Linked DNA regions of Flammeovirga yaeyamensis. Each later gene encodes a partner of the first gene's protein in a complex. Links are inferred from orthologs where the notes say so. Each region holds a gene or a part of one and is shown on either strand. Other genes may lie near its edges.

What was found. The genes of interacting proteins can lie anywhere in the genome.
Region 2: the proteins of mnmG (region 1) and mnmE are in contact, whole or in part, in a solved structure (PDB 9HIP), measured with the Escherichia coli proteins. The link is inferred for Flammeovirga yaeyamensis from one-to-one orthologs.

Annotation. Positions count from the first base shown.
Region 1 is NZ_CP076132.1:107,431-115,686, forward strand. What follows is about bases 2,264-5,135. They hold mnmG (tRNA uridine-5-carboxymethylaminomethyl(34) synthesis enzyme MnmG), read right to left. Parts: upstream 4,701-5,135; coding sequence 2,826-4,700; downstream 2,264-2,825. Other genes in these bases: KMW28_RS00395 (Ig-like domain-containing protein), read right to left, coding at 2,264-2,681; ybeY (rRNA maturation RNase YbeY), read right to left, coding at 4,993-5,135. Outside these bases: KMW28_RS00390 (hypothetical protein), read right to left, coding at 1-591; more of KMW28_RS00395, read right to left, coding at 921-2,263; more of ybeY, read right to left, coding at 5,136-5,433; KMW28_RS00410 (ATP-binding protein), read right to left, coding at 5,433-5,849; KMW28_RS00415 (DUF4175 family protein), read right to left, coding at 5,851-8,256. UniProt on the Escherichia coli protein: NAD-binding protein involved in the addition of a carboxymethylaminomethyl (cmnm) group at the wobble position (U34) of certain tRNAs, forming tRNA-cmnm(5)s(2)U34.
Region 2 is NZ_CP076132.1:863,691-867,126, reverse strand. Bases 451-3,436 are described here. They hold mnmE (tRNA uridine-5-carboxymethylaminomethyl(34) synthesis GTPase MnmE), read right to left. Parts: upstream 2,641-3,436; coding sequence 1,261-2,640; downstream 451-1,260. Other genes in these bases: KMW28_RS03325 (FecR family protein), read right to left, coding at 2,790-3,436; KMW28_RS03335 (hypothetical protein), read left to right, coding at 581-1,078; KMW28_RS03340 (RNA polymerase sigma factor), read left to right, coding at 451-513. Also shown: more of KMW28_RS03340, read left to right, coding at 1-450. UniProt on the Escherichia coli protein: Exhibits a very high intrinsic GTPase hydrolysis rate. Involved in the addition of a carboxymethylaminomethyl (cmnm) group at the wobble position (U34) of certain tRNAs, forming tRNA-cmnm(5)s(2)U34.

The DNA.
Region 1 (8,256 bases):
AATCAAATTGATAGATGAATCTTTAATTTTTTCACTTAAATAAGCAGAGTAATTTTCACTACCATTTTTAAACAATAAGAGATACTCATTTTCATTTTCTAATGATTGATATAAAGTCATCATTGATTGCGTATTGTTCGAATTAGAAAATAAGATTCCTTTCTGCGTTTTTATTTTATCGTATTTCTGATCGTTATATTTTAAGATGATAGGAGATAGGGTAATATCCTCTTGAATATTATTTTCTGATTTTAAACTAAAGAAACGAATAGGTTTACTATTCAGTAATACTTTTTGATGTTCAATTTCTATATGATGAAATATTGAGACACCTTCTGAATGATTTCCTACAAACTCATAAACAATAAAATTATCGTCCCACTCATATTGCTGTTTTTTTGTAATCGTATAATCTTCTAAACTTATTTTTATCACCCCACCTTTTTCAATACTTTCAATACCTACATTGGTCGGATCATAATATCTTTTTGTTGGTGTAGCTTTTACTTCCAAGTTTGGTTTATATTCTCCAGCGACTACTTCGTTTTTTATTCCTAAATATTCCTCCAAAACTTTTTCTAAATTTTTCATTTCATAGTTTTCTTTTTCGAACCAACTCCCATTTATAATTTGATCGTCTATATTCGAGTTGTGATATGAAATATTCAGAGAATAAACTTTCGTTGGATATTCATTATTTTTTTGAACTTTTTTTAATTCCTCAGTAAAATAAAATTGTTTGATGTCTTGTATGTCAACTTCTAAGGACCCACGATTAAATGGATGAATAGGAGAGGTCTAGATTTTAAATCAGAAGTTTGCTTAATATTCATTCCATTAAAATTTTAGCTAAAAAAAAGACTAACCTAAGTATTGAAACTTAAGTTAGTCTATTAGTCATGTCTTTACAAAAAGAAAATTTATCTTTTATCGGTATTGATAATTGTATCTTCTCTTCGAATTTCCCAATTGGCTTCTACCTTAATTTGGTTAGGGAAGAAGGCGGTAGGTTCTGGTGGAATTCTATTTTTAAAATCACCAGGGAACCAAATTCCGTCACCGTTTTCATCAATTAATACTCTGATCTTATAAGTACCTGGTTTTACATATTCGAAACTAAATTTTCTTTCATCTTTAATTTCCATGTAGGGTTCATTTTTTCCATCCAAAAGTTGAACAATAAAGTGATCATGACTTCCCTTTACCTCACCTTCAACAATACCATATTTGTCCGGCTCCTTGATAGTAAACGAGACAGATTTATTTTTTGTGGAATCACCTTTTACTGAAACAAATGAATTCTGTTTAAAGATGACAGTAAAAGCTGAGTCGGCATAAAAACCAGGAATCGTTAATTCTGTTTTGTCATGATTAAACGATAAGTCAACATTATTTGCATCCAATAAACTATCTAGCTGAACAGTGTCTGTACTCCATACATACATCATACTATCTAAATTCCATTCTTTCATTGGGATAGGGAATTTCAAAACTAGATCTACAGAATCTTTTTCTTTGATATCACTATCCTCAGGGTATAATTTATTGAAGCTAATTCTTTCTACTTCTTTTTCTTCAGCTTCACCACCTAAAGCATTTCCTACTTGCTTTAAAGCTCCACCAATTAAGCCTCCATTTTTCTTTCTTTCTGCTCTTTTTTGTTCAGCTAAAAATTCAGATTTACTAGGGAACATCACAGTAGTATCGAATTCTACTTTTACATCTAATGAGTCAATACCATATCCTTTTACTCTAATGGAATCTTCAATATCTCTCATACCTGTGTAGATCAACTTTACCTCACCGGCATCATTTCTCATACTAAAAACACTGTCTGTGAATGAATTCTTTTCAGGAAAATCTAAACGATAATCCACTACATATTTATTGAATTGAAGAAGAAGATCTTCTTTGTCTTTTTTCGCTCGATTAAATTTTAGATCAACTAAATCATAATCCCTTACATATAATTTTACCCCATCAAGGTTTTTATCTAATAAAATGGAGTCAGAAAAGAAGCCAATTTTTTCTTCGCGCAAAGTGTATTTATAATCTTCGTTCGCATCCTTAATGGCATACACTGTATAATATCCAGGTTTAAATCTTTCTAAAATAAATAAACCATCTTTTACTGTTCTTGAAAAATATAATGGAGGATCTGTATTTACATCCAAAGAATCATAAGGATTATATAAAGCAATGATACCACCTTCGATAGGTTCGTTAGTCATTAAATCTCTAACAGATCCAGTCACTTCCAAAGAGTCCAGATAGCTACCAGTACTAACAGAAAAGCGAACATTTTGTGCAGGATTTTTTTCCGTAACGTCAACTATAGCTTTACCAAAATCAAAATAATAAGTAGTATTTGATTGTAAAGTATCCATGATATTCATGATCAACTTTCTACCCGATACTTTGGTCTTATATTTTAATGTACTCTTGTAAGGAGTGATAATTAGATTCTGTTTTAACTTCTCCTCTTGGATAGGTTCATCAAAATATAAAGTCAATTTAAGTTTTGTAGTATCCACATTTGTCTGACCATCGACGGGAGTTGAGGCAGCAAACTTTGGAGGGATTTCATCTTTTGGACCTCCAGTAGGAGAGGAGACAACAGCACAACCATAAACAGTAAATGCCAATGCAGTTAAAAGAAGTAATTTAAAAATATAGTTCATTAGTGAAGATGACTAAATGTAGATCACAAGAATACCATTTGATTAGGTTAAAAATCATGTGATGATCAATAAAGTTTCAAGATACAAAATAAGGCATATCTCTTTAAAAGAGGTATGCCTTATTCATAAAATTTAGTGCTTTTTTTAAGCCTTTTGTTTATCAAGATACACCATCAAGATGGTAACATCGGCAGGAGTTACCCCACTAATTCTTGATGCTTGTCCTAAAGTAAGTGGACCTACCTTAGATAATTTTTCTCTTGATTCAGCAGATAAAGAAGTGATCTCTCTGAAATTAAATCCTTCTGGAATTTTATAATTCTCTAGGGTCGTTAACTTCTCAGCAATCTTTTCTTCTTTCTCTATATATGTTTCATACTTCAATAAAATCTCAGCTTCTTCCAATGCTTTCTCACTGAAGTTTTCAAATGCTTCTTTTAAAGCAGGAGCACAATCCATAGTTAAAGCCATTCCTACATTAGGACGTTTGATAAACTTATCAGCTTTTAAACCATGGTTCATCGTTTGTAAACCACTTGCTTCTAAATGAGGATTTGCATTAGCTACTTTTACACTAGTTTCTTTTAGTGTTTCAATAGTCGATTCAATCTCTTGCTTTTTCTTTTGTACAGCTTCGAATCGATCATCTGATGCTAATCCCAATTGATGTCCAAGTGGAGTCAATCTAAGGTCAGCATTATCTTGTCTCAATAAGATTCTGTACTCAGCACGTGATGTAAACATTCTGTAAGGCTCCTCAGTACCTTTGTTGATAAGATCATCGATCAATACACCAATGTATGCTTCTGATCTCTTAAGAACGAATGGCTCTGCTTCTACGATCTTATTATGTGCATTGATACCAGCCATCAAACCTTGTGAAGCAGCTTCTTCATAACCTGTTGTACCGTTAATCTGACCAGCAAAATACAGGTTCTCAATGAGCTTTGTTTCCAGTGTTGGTTTTAATTGAGTAGGAGGGAAGAAGTCATACTCAATGGCATAACCAGGTCTGAACATCTTCGCGTTTTCAAATCCTTCAATCTTTCTCAATGCTTTGTATTGAACGTCTTCAGGTAGTGAAGTAGAGAATCCGTTGATATACATTTCGCAGGTATTCCATCCTTCTGGTTCTACAAAGATTTGGTGACGATCACGCTCGGCAAAACGGTTGATTTTATCTTCGATAGACGGACAGTATCTCGGACCTAATCCTTGAATTCTTCCGTTAAACATTGGCGATCTATCGAACCCTGTTTTTAGAATATCATGTACTTCATTACTAGTATAAGTGATGAAGCAACTTCTTTGTTTCGTTAAAGAAGTCGTTTGATCTGAGTAAGAAAATTTCTCAGGGTTTTCATCACCTGCTTGTTCTTGAAGTTTCTCCCAGTTTAAAGAACGGCCATCTACTCTTGGAGGAGTACCTGTTTTCATTCTACCAGATTCGAAACCTAAAGAAACCAATTGTTCTGTTAAACCTTTTGCAGCATGTTCACCACTACGGCCACCTCCAAATTGTTTTTCGCCAATGTGGATTAAACCATTTAAAAATGTACCATTCGTTAAGACAACAGCTTTCGTATTGAATACTACTCCTAAACTTGTTTTAACTCCAGTAATTTTATCACCATCCATAACAAGTTCAGTCGCCATTTCTTGCCAGATGTCGACATTCATATTTGCTTCAAGAGTGTCTCTCCATTCTTGAGCAAACATCATTCTATCACTTTGTGCTCTTGGACTCCACATCGCAGGACCTTTCGATCTGTTTAGCATTCTAAACTGAATCATAGTCTTATCTGTGATGATACCAGACATACCGCCAAGGGCATCAATTTCTCTTACGATTTGACCTTTAGCAACCCCACCCATTGCTGGGTTACAACTCATCTGAGCGATGGTTTGCATATTCATAGTAATCAGTAATACTTTAGAGCCTAAAGTTGCTGCGGAGTAAGCGGCCTCACAACCTGCGTGACCTCCTCCAATTACAATGATGTCATAAGATGGATACATTATTTTCTCCTTTTATTTTTTAAGTTCCACGTGGAACAATGATAATCCTTCAATGAAAAATTGAGGAAGTAAATCCTCTAAACCTGAATTCGGATAATTGAATTTCAAGTCACAATACGAGTAATAAAAATATAAAATCTTCCTACTCTCTAATTTCCAAATGCAAAGATACATAATACATTGAAAATTAAACCTTAATGTTTTTATATATAAAAGTTCCACGTGAAACATTTTGTGTAATAATAATGTTTCACGTGGAACATGAGTATAATAAATACGATATTGAATTGGTTTATGAACTTAAACCGATAGGTCTTTTGGCTAATTGACGATCTTCCATATTTCTCATATTCGCTGCATCTTCTTCAGATTTATCTTTAAATCCTAAAAGATGAAGAATACCATGGATTAAAACTCGATGTAGTTCGTCTGTTTCATTAGTACCTATACTCTGAGCATTATCTTTGATTCTATCAATACTTACGAAAATATCAGATTCTATTTCGTTTTCGTATTCTGCATTATCAAAAGTAATGATATCAGTATAGGTATCATGATCTAGGTATTCGACATTCACCTTATGAAGATATTCATCAGAGCAAAGAATATAATTGATCCCAATCAACTGATAATCGTGATCAGTAACAACGGTATTAATCCATTCCTTAACTAAATCTTCGTTATCAATAGTATAGGTGATATCTTCATTAAAAAAAGTAATTTCTCCCTCCATTAAATATAGAATGTTAGCGTGATAGCTCTTCCTTCTTTAGAGAACTCAACTTCGTCTGCAAGGTGTTTCATCAAGAAAATACCTCTACCTCCTGGCTTATCAATGTTCTCTGGAGCTGTAGGATCTGGTAATGCATCGAAATCAAAACCTTTACCTTCATCCTCTATTGTGAAAGAAATCTCTTTTTCTGTAACGTCTAATTCTAAATGAACATTCTTCTCTTTGTCATTTCTGTTACCATGGATGATTGCATTGTTTACAGATTCTGTCACTGCAATCATGATGTTACCATAAATGTCATCGTTGAAATTAAACTCATCACGAGCTTGATCAATAAAACTCTCCGCAATTCTTACGTTTTCAATTAACGAAGGTATTTTTAATTTGAATGGTTTATTCATTGTACTTGTTGACATTTCAATCTTTTATATTTTCAAAGTACTTGTTTACTTCTTGTTTATAATACGTATTTAATGAAGTTGGGATCGTCCTTAATAGCTCAATTTGTGTTTCTTTTTGTTTTAAATACTCATCGAAGCTATCTGGAGGAGGAACTTGCTTCTGCTGCTTGGCAGTTTCGGCTTTCCTCTCTTCATCTTTACCTTTTTCTTTTTTTGCTTTTTCAGACTCTAACATTCTAGTTAGGATCTCTTGTTGTCTTTGAATCAACTTATCAGTTAAACGCTTATTTACCAAATCCTCTTCCGTTTTTTCCATTTCTTTTAGGATTTTTCCATAACCGTTACCACCGCCTTTTTCACCCTCATCATCTTCTTTCCCTTGCATTTGCTCTTCTCCTTTACCCATACTTTGCTTCAAAGCATTTCGGATCATTTCCTGTTGAGCAGCGAGTTTAGCCAATTCCTTGGATAATTCTTTTCCTGATTTACCGGACTTCTTCAAGTTCTGCATTTGTTGATTCAACTGTTGTTGCATCTGACTCATACTAGGTGAAGAAGATTGTTGTTGCTTCTGATTCATTTGCTGACCAGCCATGTTCTGACTCATCTGCTGTTGCATGTTCTCTAATATGTCGTTTAAGAGCAATGCTAAATTATTTATAGAAGTCATTGTAAACTGCTGCTTACTTGCTGCAATTTCCGGGACTCTACGCTTGATAGCATCTAGACTTTCGTCCATATACTTATTCATTTGAGTCACCTCTCTAGTCACAAAAGACTCAATTTGGAAAAATCTTTTTGATAATGCAATTAAACTATCTTCAATGTATTTAGCATCATCTTTCAATTTAAGTTGTGTTTGTGACAACTCCACAAATTTAGGGTCGATTCTTCTAACTTCCTTAAAGGATTCCATAAGATTTTCCTGATCGAAGGAAAGTTTAAGAAGATTTTCCATTATTTGACGTAAAGCCTCGTGATCTTCACTGATTTGCTCCATCTGTGATGACTGCATACTTTGTTGCATTTTTTGTGCCATCTGCTGCATTTTATTAGCCGCCTTTTTCTGAGACTGATGAGCATCTTTCTTTTTATCTTGGTTCAGCTGTTCACTGGCATTTTGTTGTTCTTTTGAGATCTGTCTTTCGTTAGGAGTAAACTGTTCGAAGTCCTGATTGGTCTGTTCTTTCTTGTCCATCTTTCTCAGTTCCTCCATCTCCTTCTTGATGTCCTCAAACTTTTTATTCAGTTCTTCCTGATCTTTTTTAAGTACATCTTCCTCCGACTTATTATCTTTTTTCTCCTCCTCAGATAATCCCTCTTTCTTCTCTTCCTCTTCTAACTCTTTTGTTTTATTAGCTAGGTCCTGTTGTTCTTTTGCCAAATCCTCTAATTTAGAAGAAACCTCTTTTGCTTTTTGTTCAATCTGTAATTTTTTGAAAAGCTTAATCGTACGTTCTAATTCGTTCTTTAAGTTCTTCTGTTTGTTTTCAATGTTTTGCAAATTCTCCTGAAGGTTTTGATTGATGTAGTTTTGTTCCATCAATTTTTGTAGTTCTTCATATAACTTCTGTGTTTCCTCATCATTAATGTCATTAATGATTTTCTGAAGTTGTTCCGCTTTATCAGAGGTACTTTTATCTTGATTGGAGAACTTGTCTTGCTTGTTTTGTAATTGCTGACTTTGTTCCTGAAGAGACTTTAATTGTTCTTCTAATTCTTTTCTCTTTTCGATGAGTTTTTGGATATCTTTTTTATCCTGCCAAGTTAACTGACGCTTACCTTTCAGCTTCTCTTCTAACTTCTTTAAATCTTTCTCCAGCTGATTGGCTTTGTCCAAAGTATCATCTAATTTATTTTCAGTCTCCTTCTTCGACTGATCAATTTCTTTTTCTAACTCAGCTTTAGTTGGCAAGGTAAAGGTGTACATAGGCGTTTTACTTCGCTTATTACCATTGACTGCATCATTGTCATATACCTCTACATAATATTCTAGTTTATCCCCCTCTTTTAGATCAAACTGATTCGTTTCTAACTTATAATAAAAGCTTTGATCAATCGCTTTATTATTAAAAGGGATATCCATTTTTTCGAATGTTCTTGGAGGTTTCTTGTCTCCGTTTCGTTTTATTCTATATCTCGTTCTTAAACGTGTAATGCCATAATCATCACTGATGTTTCCTCCAAAGACTAAGTAATCAAACATCACAGTATCTTGATACTGTTTCATATTAATACTTGGGAATTTATCAGGAATCACATTTAAGTAATAAGAAATACTGTCTCTGTTACTACCATAAATATTTTTTAAGCTAACACTGTAAGCGGTTGACATAGTAGCTTCATGAACGTATTTAAATACGTTCTTCTTAATACCATCTGCTTCTACAGTTTTATCTGATTCTTTAAAATAGATGGCAAT
Region 2 (3,436 bases), 750 kb from region 1 along the record:
GTCAACTTAGGCGGATCTTCAGAAGATGCTGAAGATATTTTTCAAGATGCGCTAGCTAAAGTAATTTGGAGTATCGATGAAGATAAGTTTCAAGGAAAATCACATATTTCCACTTATCTGATTACGATTGCAAAAAACATGTGGCTTAAAACTTTACAAAAAAAGAGTAAACATTTTTCAACTCCCCTAGAAGAAGGTTTGATCGATCAGCTTTCTGGAGACGAAGAATTACTTGAAGATATTCCATTAGGAAATGATGACGACTTATACACCAAATCTATGTTTGAAGACCTCATAGAAAAGATTGGGGTTGACTGTAGAAACATTCTAAAAAACTATTATTTTGATAAATTATCGTATAATCAAATACTCGATAGGAATAAAGGAAAATATTCTTCTGAACAGGCTTTACGTAACAAAAAAAGCAGATGTTTAAAATATTTAAAGGAAGGTTTACAAGATAAATTAGACGACAAAGACAGCTTACTAAATATTATTTCTTCATGTCTTTGATTACGAAATCACATTTTAGGCATCTAATATAGTGAGTAAAAACAAAAACCTTCATTAATCTATATTTATGGATAACTCGATTATAGAACAAAGGATTCAGCTCTCCTATCGAAATAAAGAAATAAGAGCTGTTAGAGAGAGAATGAAAAAAAGGCGAGCAAAACTTCAGTATCTAAAAGTTTCTTCAGCTGCTGCTGTTTTTGCTATTTTCATTGGACTTACTGTCTACATTAATACTCTAAGTGTCGAAAGCTTCATTGCTTCAACATCTTATAGCTATACGACTAGAAATGCTATTACTACTGAAAAAAGTACACTATTGATTGCATCAGAAGAGCTACTAAATCAAAGGTATGAGTATGTTATTGATCTTTTAGAAGATGAACAACATTCTGATCACAAAGATTGGATTTTATTAAAAGCCAATATGGGTTTAGGTAATTTTGATAAGGCCGATAATATTCTAGAATCAATAGAAGACGACCCAAAACATTTATACTATAGCAGAATCAACTTTAAATTTAAAGTAGACTACTATTTGATAAAATTGTTTTTCAGTAAGTAAGACAATTAATGAAGACTTTGGATTATTCCCATCCCAAGAAATTTAAAATTTATTGAAAAAGAATCCCCTTTTTACGTTCGTTTCAATATTTTAAATTGTGGATGGGAATGGTTTTTTAAGGTAATTCCACAAAAAAAGAGGCCACAAAAGCCTCTTCTTCATTCAATATTTTTCTCCGAGAATTACTTCCCGATACAGAACTTACTAAAGATGTTCTCCAATAAATCATCCGTAGTTACCTCACCAGTAATCTCACCAAGATGATGTAATGAATTACGGATATCTAATGCTAAGAAATCGCCAGTCATGCCTAAGTCGATACCATTGATTACATCGTCTAAAGCTTTCATTGTTTCTCGAAGCGATTGATAATGACGAGCATTGGTCACCATTGTATTTCCTGCTTGTACCTTATCTAAGTTCACCAAGTGAAGTGCTCTTTCTTTTAATTCCTCGATACCGATTTCTTTATCTGCAGAGATCTTTAAAAGATGTTCGTTGAATATGTCGAACTCTTTTGATAACTCATTAGATAGTTGGTCGATTTTATTGGCGACTAAAATGTAAGGAACACCTAATGCTTCCAAGGCTTCCACTTCGGCTTTTACATCTTCGATAGTTGATGAAGCGGCATCAAACATATACATGATTAATGAAGCCTTTTTCATCTTCTCGTAAGAACGTTGTACACCTATTGCTTCAACTCTATCTTGTGTCTCACGAAGGCCTGCTGTATCTACAAAACGGAAAGTCACTCCTCCGATATTGATCTCGTCTTCTATAAAATCACGAGTAGTACCGGCAACCTCAGAAACGATGGCTTTTTCTTCATTCAGTAAGGCATTCAATAATGTAGATTTACCCGCATTTGGTTTACCTGCAATAACTGTAGGCACTCCATTTTTTAATACATTACCCATAGAGAAGGAATCAATCAATGCTCTAATGACTCTTTGAAGTTCGTTGATTAGGTCCTTCAAATCATCTCTTGAAGCAAATTCAACATCTTCTTCTGAGAAGTCCAACTCCAATTCTATCATTGAAGCAAAGTGGATCAGTTTCTCTCTTAGCTTTTTGATATCTCTTGAGAAACCGCCTCTCATCTGTTGCATGGCCGCATCTCTTGATGCATGAGAATCCGCTGCAATCAAATCAGCTACTGCTTCAGCTTGAGCAAGATCTAATTTACCGTTTGCAAAGGCTCTTTGCGTAAACTCCCCTGCCTTGGCATAACGTGCTCCCACTTTCATGAACAGTTGCAATAACTGATCGGCAATAAATTGGGAACCATGACAAGAAACTTCTACCGTATTCTCGCCAGTATATGATTTTGGTCCATAGAAAATCGTCGCCAATACCTCATCGACAATAGTACCGTCTTCTTCTCGGATAGTACCAAAGTGTGCCGTATGTCCAGCTTGTTTTTCTAGGTCTTTACCTTTAAATACTTTATTTACAATTTTGATAGCATCAGGACCTGATAAACGAATAACGTGTATCGCAGATTGTCCTGGAACTGTTGCCAAAGCAACTATAGTATCTAATTCTATCGTTGTATGCATTCGATTGATTTTAAATTCGATACAAAGATAATGGGCTTTTATGGATAAAAGAGGATGAATTAAGAAGAATTAATGAGTGAAGGCTTGAAAAACAAAAAAGTCGATAAGATGTTCTCCTACCGACTTAATTTTTGATATGATAAAGGTGATTATTTTAATATCACTTTATTATTTTCCTCTTGAGTCTCACAGCCAATTACTTCAGATACCTGAGCAATTACTGTTGAGAATGATTTGTTCTTGAAGGTACCTGTGAACTTTCTTGATTTAAGTTCATCACTTTCAATCACAATTTCTTTACCATAAGCAATTGATAATTCCTCAACTACTTCTTCTAAAGAACTGCCTTGGAAGACGATGTTCGCTTGACGCAATTTTAAAGCATCCTGACTATCGTAAGCTACTTTAGAAATACCTTCTTGGTTTAAAACACCTTTTTCGTCTTTCACTAGTACAACATAATCGCCAGTAGATTTGTCCTCGTATCTTACCTTACCTGTTACTACTTCTACTTCATCCGCTTTTAGATAGAAAGATGTACCTAATACAGTAGTTTTGGTATCATTAGTAAGAATACTGAATGGCTTTTCTTTGTTGTGATGTACCTCAAAGAATGCTTCACCATTCAATTGAACCTGACGTCTATTTTCAGCAAATTCTGATGGGTAAGTGATTTCAGAGTTCGGACTTAACCAAACTTGAGTACCATCAGGTAAGTCTACTTTTGCAACAGTAGTACCAGATGCAAATGTTTGTAGATCAGAACCTCCATCAAAATAATTGAAAAGACTAAATC